DNA from 2 places in the Virgibacillus sp. 6R genome. Region 2 is predicted to be linked to the other one. Evidence: predicted binding sites of a transcription regulator. Region 2 holds the regulator's gene; the other holds the start of a gene.
The links. Region 2 encodes CtsR, which represses protease genes until heat stress. Its sites were predicted from a motif close to ATGGTCAATAAAGGTCAAACA; they were not measured.

Region 1: the regulator CtsR is predicted to act here: its motif matches at 2,205-2,225, upstream of BKP57_RS05330 (ATP-dependent Clp protease ATP-binding subunit).

What each region holds. Positions count from the first base shown of each region.
Region 1 covers NZ_CP017762.1:1,168,126-1,172,568, forward strand. Annotated here, with positions in the region: gene BKP57_RS05330 (ATP-dependent Clp protease ATP-binding subunit) at 1-2,123, opposite strand, end outside; gene mbcS (acyl-CoA synthetase MbcS) at 2,473-4,050, opposite strand; gene pdaA (delta-lactam-biosynthetic de-N-acetylase) at 4,391-4,443, opposite strand, start outside.
Region 2 covers NZ_CP017762.1:2,526,529-2,530,971, reverse strand. Annotated here, with positions in the region: gene clpC (ATP-dependent protease ATP-binding subunit ClpC) at 1-591, opposite strand, end outside; gene BKP57_RS11415 (protein-arginine kinase McsB) at 610-1,674, opposite strand; gene BKP57_RS11410 (protein-arginine kinase activator protein McsA) at 1,671-2,219, opposite strand; gene BKP57_RS11405 (CtsR family transcriptional regulator) at 2,234-2,701, opposite strand; gene BKP57_RS11400 (MgtC/SapB family protein) at 3,329-4,027, opposite strand.

The sequences.
Region 1 (4,443 bases), 1.4 Mb from region 2:
TTGACAACAATCTCGTCATTAACAACATCTACGTGAACATTTTTTACATCATCATTTTCCAAAACCAAATCGGTTAATTGATCTTCAATTTTGTCTTGAATTACTCTACGTAAAGGTCTTGCACCAAAACGTGGATCATAACCTAGCTCTACCAATTTTTGTTTTGCTTCATCTGTTATCGTGATGGAAATTTCATGTTCTTCAATTGTGTCTTGTAGCTCATGAAGCATTAGATCAACAATTTCCATCAAGTTTTCTTTCGTCAACTCATTAAATTCAATAATCGCATCAAAGCGGTTTAAGAATTCTGGTTTGAAGTAATCACTTAAGTTCTCTAATGTGGAAACAGATTCATGTCCATCTTTGTTAAATCCTACATTTATTGCTTTATCCCCTGTTCCAGCGTTACTTGTCATAATGATTACTGTGTCTTTGAAGCTGACAGTTCTTCCTTGTGAATCTGTTAAATGACCATCCTCCATAATTTGTAGAAACATGTTTTGAACATCTGGGTGCGCCTTTTCGATTTCATCAAGCAAGATGATGGAGTAAGGATTTCTACGTACTTTTTCTGTTAATTGACCAGCTTCCTCATGTCCTACATAGCCAGGAGGCGAACCGATGATTTTAGAAACGGCATGTTTTTCCATATATTCACTCATATCAAGCCGAATGAGCGAATCTCTTGAGCCGAATAATTCTTCAGCAAGCACTTTTGTCAATTCTGTTTTTCCAACTCCTGTTGGACCAACAAATAGAAATGATCCAATTGGACGTTCTTTCGACTTTAAGCCTGCTCTACTACGACGAATTGCTTTTGCTACCTTATCCACAGCTTCTTTTTGCCCAATTACTTTAGCTGCTAGGTTTTTAGCAAGATTTTTCATTTTCTCTTGTTCATCGGCTTGTAGTTTTGTTACAGGGATTCCTGTTTTTTCTTCTACAATTAATTGAATATCGGAAATATCTACATCGATTACTTGCTCTTCACCTTTCGCTTTTTCCAATTGTTTTTGCAATTGTATTTCTTGATAACGTAAGTGGGCTGCACGTTCATAATCTTCACGCTCTGCTGCTGCTTCTTTTTCTTTCGTAATTTCTTCTAAGCGTTGACGAATAGATTCAGAATCCTTAGATGAATTAGCTAGGTTTAATCGGGAACCTACCTCATCCATTAAATCAATCGCTTTATCTGGTAGATAACGATCTTGGATGTAGCGTTTGGACAAGTTCACACATGCTTCAATAGCTTCATCAGAATAACGTACCTCGTGAAATTTTTCATAACGGTCTTTTATTCCTTTTAGAATCTGAACGGCTTCTTCAGGTGTTGGTTCTTCAACAATAATTGGTTGTAGCCGACGTTCAAGCGCAGCATCTTTTTCAATTTGACGATATTCTTTTAATGTAGTTGCACCAACAAGTTGAATTTCTCCTCTAGCAAGCGCTGGTTTGAGTATGTTTCCAGCATCCATTTGCGAGCTTTCGGCTGTGCCAGCACCAACTAACAAATGAATTTCATCTACAAATAGAATAACATCTTGACGTTGTTGTAATTCTTGAATTAATTGTTTCATCCGCTCTTCAAATTGTCCGCGTACACCAGTGTTTGCGACCAATGAAGCTACATCAAGCATGTATATTTCTTTATTCAAGAGCTTTGTTGGTACGTCACCTTCAATGATTTTTAATGCCAGTCCTTCTGCAATAGCTGTTTTACCTACACCCGGTTCCCCAATGAGTACAGGATTATTTTTATTTCTTCTATTCAACGTTTCTATAACACGTTTCACTTCATTATCTCGACCGATAACTGGATCAATTTCTCCAGCTCTTGCTTCATCTGTTAAGTTTTTACCAAGTTGGTCAAGTAAACCATTGCCTTGATTTCTGCTATGTTGTTTGGTTCGTGTTCCCATTTTTGGCGAACCGTTACCCGATGCGCTAAATGCTCCATATGCATTGCTAAATGGTGATTGTGAAAAGAAATCATTACCGCTCATCATTTGACCTTGCATTTTGCGGAAGCATTCATTACATAGTTGCATTTGCATATGCTGGTTATTTAATTGCATCGCAACATTAATGTTGGCTTCGTTTTGTTTACAATTTTGACAAAGCATATTGATTCCTCCTTCAAATTATTTAATTTATATTCATCAATGTTTGACTTTGACTATATTTGACCTTTCAATTGTTATTATACTCTGACCTTCTTTGACTTTCAAGAGGTATGCACAATTTTTTTAAAAAAATATCAGCAAACAGCTTATTATCTCTAGTATTATGACTAAAATTTTTTCTTATTTACTTAGGTTTTGAAAATAGAAAGAAAAACCTCCAAATATCTTTCTTGCTAGTCCAGAGAGAAACTTTTTCATCGTATTAAGCTACAGAAACAAGCCATCTTTCATATAACTGTGAAATCATAAAAAGCAGTAGGACCCAAAAGATGGATCCTACTGCTAGCGATTAACTGCTTTGAATTTTTTCCTTGTTTCGCAATTCCACTCTTCTTGTCTTTCCGGAAGTTGTTTTTGGTAATTCATCAATAAACTCAATTTTTCGTGGATATTTATAAGGTCCGGTTAACGATTTTACATGGTCTTGCAGTTCCTTGACTAACTGATCATCTGGCTGAAATCCTTCCCGAAGTACAATGAATGCTTTTACAATATTTCCTCGTATTTCATCAGGACTTGCCACCACAGCACAATCTTGGACTGCTGCATGTCTAACAAGTGCATCCTCTACTTCAAAAGGACCAATTGTATAACCGGCGCTAATAATAATATCGTCTCTTCTGCCCTCAAACCAAAAGTAGCCATCTTCATCCTTATAAGCCTGATCTCCGGTTATATAATACTCCCCTCGTTTAGCCATCTTGGTTCGCTCCATATCTTTAAAGTACTCTGAAAAGAGAGCAGGACTATCTAATTTCACAGCAATGTCCCCTACTTCATTTGCAGCTAGTGGTTCTCCATTTTCATCAATAATTTCTACTTCATTCCCTGGAGTTGGTTTCCCCATTGAACCAGGTCTTACTTCCATATTTTTCATAAATCCGAGTAATAATGTATTTTCTGTCTGCCCATAACCATCACGGACAGTAATATCAAAATAACGTTTAAACATGTCGATCACTTCTACATTTAGCGGTTCTCCTGCTGATACAGCACTATGCAGTGCTGGTAGTTGGTACTCTTGAAGATTATCTACTTTAGCCATCATCCGATACTCTGTTGGTGTGCTACATAGCACATTAATTTGATAGTCAGCTAATAATTGTAAATGCTTTTTAGCACTGAATTTGCCGCTGTAAAAAAATCCCGTCGCGCCTGTACCAAGAACGGATAAAAACGGACTCCATACCCACTTCTGCCAACCTGGACCAGCTGTTGCCCACACTCTGTCTCCTTCTTGAATAGCTAACCAATTATATGCTGCCGTTTGCAGATGAGCATATCCCCAGCCGTGACTATGCACGACCCCTTTTGGATTTCCTGTTGTACCAGAAGTGTATGGCAAAAACGCAATATCATCTCTATTAGTTGCGACGATATCTAATTGGTCACTTTCTTCTTCCATTACTTCATCTAAAAAGATCCAGCCGTCCATAGAATTACCAATAGAAAATTTATATAAATGATTATATTGGTCAATGCCGTTGAACTGATTTGCAAATGAATAATAGCTAACAACGCCATTTACTTCCCCATGGGATATACGATATTGCAAATCTTTTGTTTTTAGCATTTCAGAACTTGGGATAATAATGATCCCTGTCTTTAACGCAGCTAAGTAAACTTCATATGCTTTAAAAGAACGTGGCACCATAATTAACATCTTATCACCTTTTTTTAATCCCGCTCTCAGGAAAGCGTTGCCAATTTGATTGGCTCGCTTCAGTAATTCGTTGTATGTAAGCTGATACGTTTCCCCAAGGTGGTTTTCCATAATTAGGGCTACCTGATTCTTGTTATTGGCGTGGCGCTCCATTTCCATAGCGATATTGTAATTTTTTGGAGCAATTAATGCTTCTCTTTTCACAAAACCCAACTCCTTGTTCGTTTATTTTTAATCATATCAAAAATTAAGAAAATTTTAAATAACAACTTGTAAACGAGTAAATAAAAGGGTTTCAGTTTTCATTCATCCCTCACGGCTCGTTTATACCGTAATGGTATGAACTAAAGACCTTAACGATATAGGGCATTTAGGCGCTGTTATCTCTCACTTAGACTTGTCGCAGTACAGATTATCCTACTCCCCTTACAGCAACTTATATACGGGATAAATACCTATAGAACCCAAAAGACCCTCAGCGTTTATTTCCGAGGGTCTTAGTTGTTACTTTCTCTGTCTTCATCTATATAAGTAGCGTTCTAAACTAAAGACCATATATGGCTTTAGGTAGCTTGCTTTTTAACACTAGGTCATCTA
Region 2 (4,443 bases):
AACTTGAATGACACGTTCAATTTCCTTACTTCGTCCAATTACCGGGTCAATATTTCCTTCCTTTGCGCTCACAGTCAAATCACGTGCCAGCGAATCAAGTGTCGGTGTATTAGCACTGGATTGTTGCCCACGTCCTTGGCGATTTGCCTGTGATTCGTTACTTCCTAGTAGCTGTAAAACCTGCTGCCTAGCTTTATTCAAACTAACACCTAAGTTATTTAAAACCCTGGCAGCAACACCTTCTCCTTCGCGGATAAGCCCGAGTAAAATATGCTCTGTCCCTACATAAGAATGTCCCAGCTTACGTGCTTCATCTTGACAAAGTTCCACCACTTTTTTAGCACGCGGTGTATAGTGGATTGTTTGCATTGGCTGCTTTCCAACGCCAATCAGCTTTTCCACTTCTTCTTGAATTTTGGAAATTTCTAGCCCAAGTGATTGTAATGCTTTTGCAGCAATGCCTTCTCCTTCGCGGACAAGCCCTAACAAAATATGTTCTGTTCCAATATTATTATGCCCCAATCGCACAGCTTCTTCTTGGGAAAGCGCGAGCACTTTTTGCGCCCTTTCAGTAAAACGTCCAGACATCATATATTAGTATCCTCCTATCTATTGCTCTAATTGCAACCGTTGGCGAATAAGAGAAGCTCGCAATTGGTCGCGTTCGCTTGCAGCTAATGTTTTTTTAGCATAATGCTGTAAAAATCCTGGTTGTGTTAAGATCATTAATTCATTTAGAATATTTCGTGAAACATTTTTTAATAGTCCCAAGTCAATTCCTAACCGTACATTCGATAAACATGTTGCAGCCTCTTTAGATTCAATAATTCGCGCATACGCCAAAACGCCGTAGGAGCGGTAAATGCGATCTTCCAACTTATCTCCAGACTGCTTTATTAATTGCTGACGAGCGTATCGTTCCTGTTCAATTAATTGTTTTACGACACTTTGTAAATCGGCCACAATATCTTGTTCGGATTTTCCAAGGGTAATTTGATTCGAAATTTGAAAAATATTTCCTTGAGCTTCACTACCTTCACCATAAATGCCACGTACAACTAACCCTAACTGGTTAATAGCCGGAATCATTCGGTTGATTTGCTTCGTTAGAACTAATGCTGGAAGGTGCATCATAACAGAAGCTCGCATCCCAGTTCCTACATTAGTCGGGCAGCTAGTCAAGTAACCTCTTGTTTCATCGAAAGCATAGTTTATTTTCTCCTCCAGCCAATCATCAAATTCAAATGCTTGCTGCAAAGCTTCTGACAATTGAAAACCAGGTAAATAAAGTTGCAATCGGATATGGTCTTCTTCATTTATCATGAGAGATACTTGCTCATTTTCTGAAATAAGCACAGCTGCAGCCTCTGAATGCTTTGCTAATAAAGGACTAATCAAATGTTTTTCTACCAACACACGCCGCTCTATGGCAGACAAATCTCGAATGGACACAAATGCTAAATCTTTATACGAACCAAAATCCTGCCCTTCATATTTCTCTTTAAAGAAACTGCGTATTTCCTCCAATTCCTTTGGATCAGCAGCTATTGGATATGGCACATTAGCAAAGTTGCGCGCAAGGCGAATTCGGCTACTTAATACGATGTCACTATCCGGTCCGTCCTTTCGCATCCAAGGACTAATCGCTTCGTTCATAAACTGCTGCAATGTCATGATTGATCACCTGCCTCTGAATGATCGTCATCCTGATTCAAAGCTCTTATTTGATCCCTTACTTTAGCTGCTTCTTCAAATTCTTCATTTTCAATTAACTTTTTCAAATGCAGCTTTAAATCCTCCAATTGTTTTTTCTTATGCAAATCTCCACCTTGGCGTTTCGGTATTTTCCCATTATGCTTTATATTACCAGCATGCACTCTGCGGAATATGGGGTCTAAGCGTTCATTAAAAGTTTCATAACAAACAGCACAGCCAAATTTTCCTATTTGCTTAAATTGGGAAAAAGTCATTTCACATTTTGGGCATTGTAAATCCTTTGATTGCTGGTAGTTTTCAGCATGTGTACTGGTTAAACCAGAGGTGTCAAAATTAAATAACCCGGAAAGTAAATGATGCAGCGAATAACCGTCTTCTGGATAGGTCATATACCCTTTTTCCTTTGCACAGACATTGCAAACATGAACCTCCATTTTTTGTCCTTGAATAATCTGTGTGAAATGAAGCGTCGCAGGACGTTTATGACATTCTTGACATTGCATGTTCACACTCCTCCCTATTTATTTAAATACTTGAGTGTTGTAAGCATGGACGTTAATACACGTGCACGAATTTCATCTCGTAATGGTAACTGAAATGGCAACGTCGTTCTTTCTATTGCACTTAACATAATTTTTGCCTCTCGTTCAGTGACCAATTCTTCCTCAAGCAATCTTTCCAATATACCGACCGCTTTTTGTTGTGATACGGATGGATTAATCATTTCAATAATTTCATCAATCAGCTTTGACTCATCCTGGTGGATGACTCGCATAATCCGGATATAACCTCCACCACCACGCTTACTCTCGACAATATAACCCTTTTCCACGGTAAATCGAGTATTAATTACATAGTTAATTTGTGAGGGGACACATTGAAATTGGTCAGCTATCTCACTTCGTTTAATTTCAATCACATTTTTACCTTTTGCCTGAAGAATTTGCTTTAAATAATTTTCAATTACATCTGATATATTACTCATATGCCCACCCCCTTTTATATAGAAACAAACTTTTGACTTTGACTATCTTTGACTATACTTTTATTATACGGGAAATTACAGAAGATGCAAATACAAGATCTATGTTTATTGTAGACAAAAATAACTATTAAAAAACACAAAAAGAGAATGGTTTAAAAACAAATAGCATATTCAGCAATAATAGCAAGCAAATCAATTTTATTTAAGCAGCTCACTTGCTACAGAATTTTAAAGCTTATTCTAAGAACAAAGGCGCAAGCTCCCGTTTAACAACGTAGCGAATGCAACGAATCAACTAAAGATAAAGGAATCATGCCACTAAAACAGGGGTATGCCGACGTCTGGGCGGCAAGCCCGTTTTTAGTCGGCCTTCCTCTTTGCCACGAACCGATGATGACTTATTGTAGGGCGCATTTCTAAAGACGCATAGTTGCTGGGCTCATGCGCAGGACGTGACTAGTCGGTTATTTCATTATCCATAAGCTCCTAATTTTATAGGTTCCTATATAATGAAAAAAATGGGTTTCCACTATCATTGGAATTCCCATCTAATCTGAACGTATTTAAAAAGCAATGTAACCCAATTCTAAAATAATTTTGAGACTTGACTATGTTGATGTTTCGTGCTTACGTTAATTCGGTTACACTTCTAACATGATTTATTTGCGAAATTTCAGCAAACAAGGCGATTCGATCTAAATCTGTATTTCTTTCAATAACTATATAGATGTTTCGATGGTTATTTTCTGATTTGGAAATTTCTACTTTCTTGATCGCCATATGATATTTGTCAAACACAGCAACTACTTCATGTACAGGTAAGTCTGGTACTGTGACAATTTGAATAACATGTGATGATTTTCCACGTCTGAATAGACGTTCAAAGTTATTAAGAAAAATAAGACTAAGTAATATAATTGCCGTTGTTAATACTGCTGCTGCATACATTCCTGCACCTACAACTAATCCTAGCCCCGCAACTGTCCATATAGAAGCTGCTGTTGTCAATCCTCTAATCGTACCACCATAAACAATTATTGTACCAGCACCTAAAAATCCTATACCACTGATCACATAAGATGGTATTCTTGCAGGATCAAAGCGAATGTTATCATACTCTTCTAAAAAAAATTCAAATCCAAATAAAGAAAGCAACATCATTAAACAAGAGCCTACTCCAACTAAAATATGGGTCCGAAAGCCGGCTGAATGATTTTTTAACTCTCTTTCAAATCCAATTAATCCAGAGAGGAATAATGCAACAAGCACTCGTATTAATATAATATAAAAATGGTCGCCTAAAAGTTCATTAAATAATTCCTTCAATGCAAACTCCCCCTATTGTTAAAGATTTTAACATATAAATGCAGTGTACGTACTTGAATGTATATGTGAAAAGGATCTTGTTTATTTCTTTATAGCAGGAAAGGAATTCTAGCGATGATATAAGAAAGGGTCCTCTCCTAAAGATCCTACTTAATTTGTCATACCTCTACATATTTATTTTTAATCTCTAGTATATCAACTATTTAAGGTGTCCTTCTTAAATTGGGTAGCGGCAGGTGAGCTAGGCTTAAGTTTAAGAAGGGTTTTACAATGTTAATGGTATTTACTCTTGTCTGTTTTACTTTAACTTTACTTGGGAATATAAGATGCTATATTTAACTGTCAGATTTCATTATATTTTTCATTAATTTCTCGCTATTAACATCTTTTTCACTTACCCATAAATCTAAGTAGAG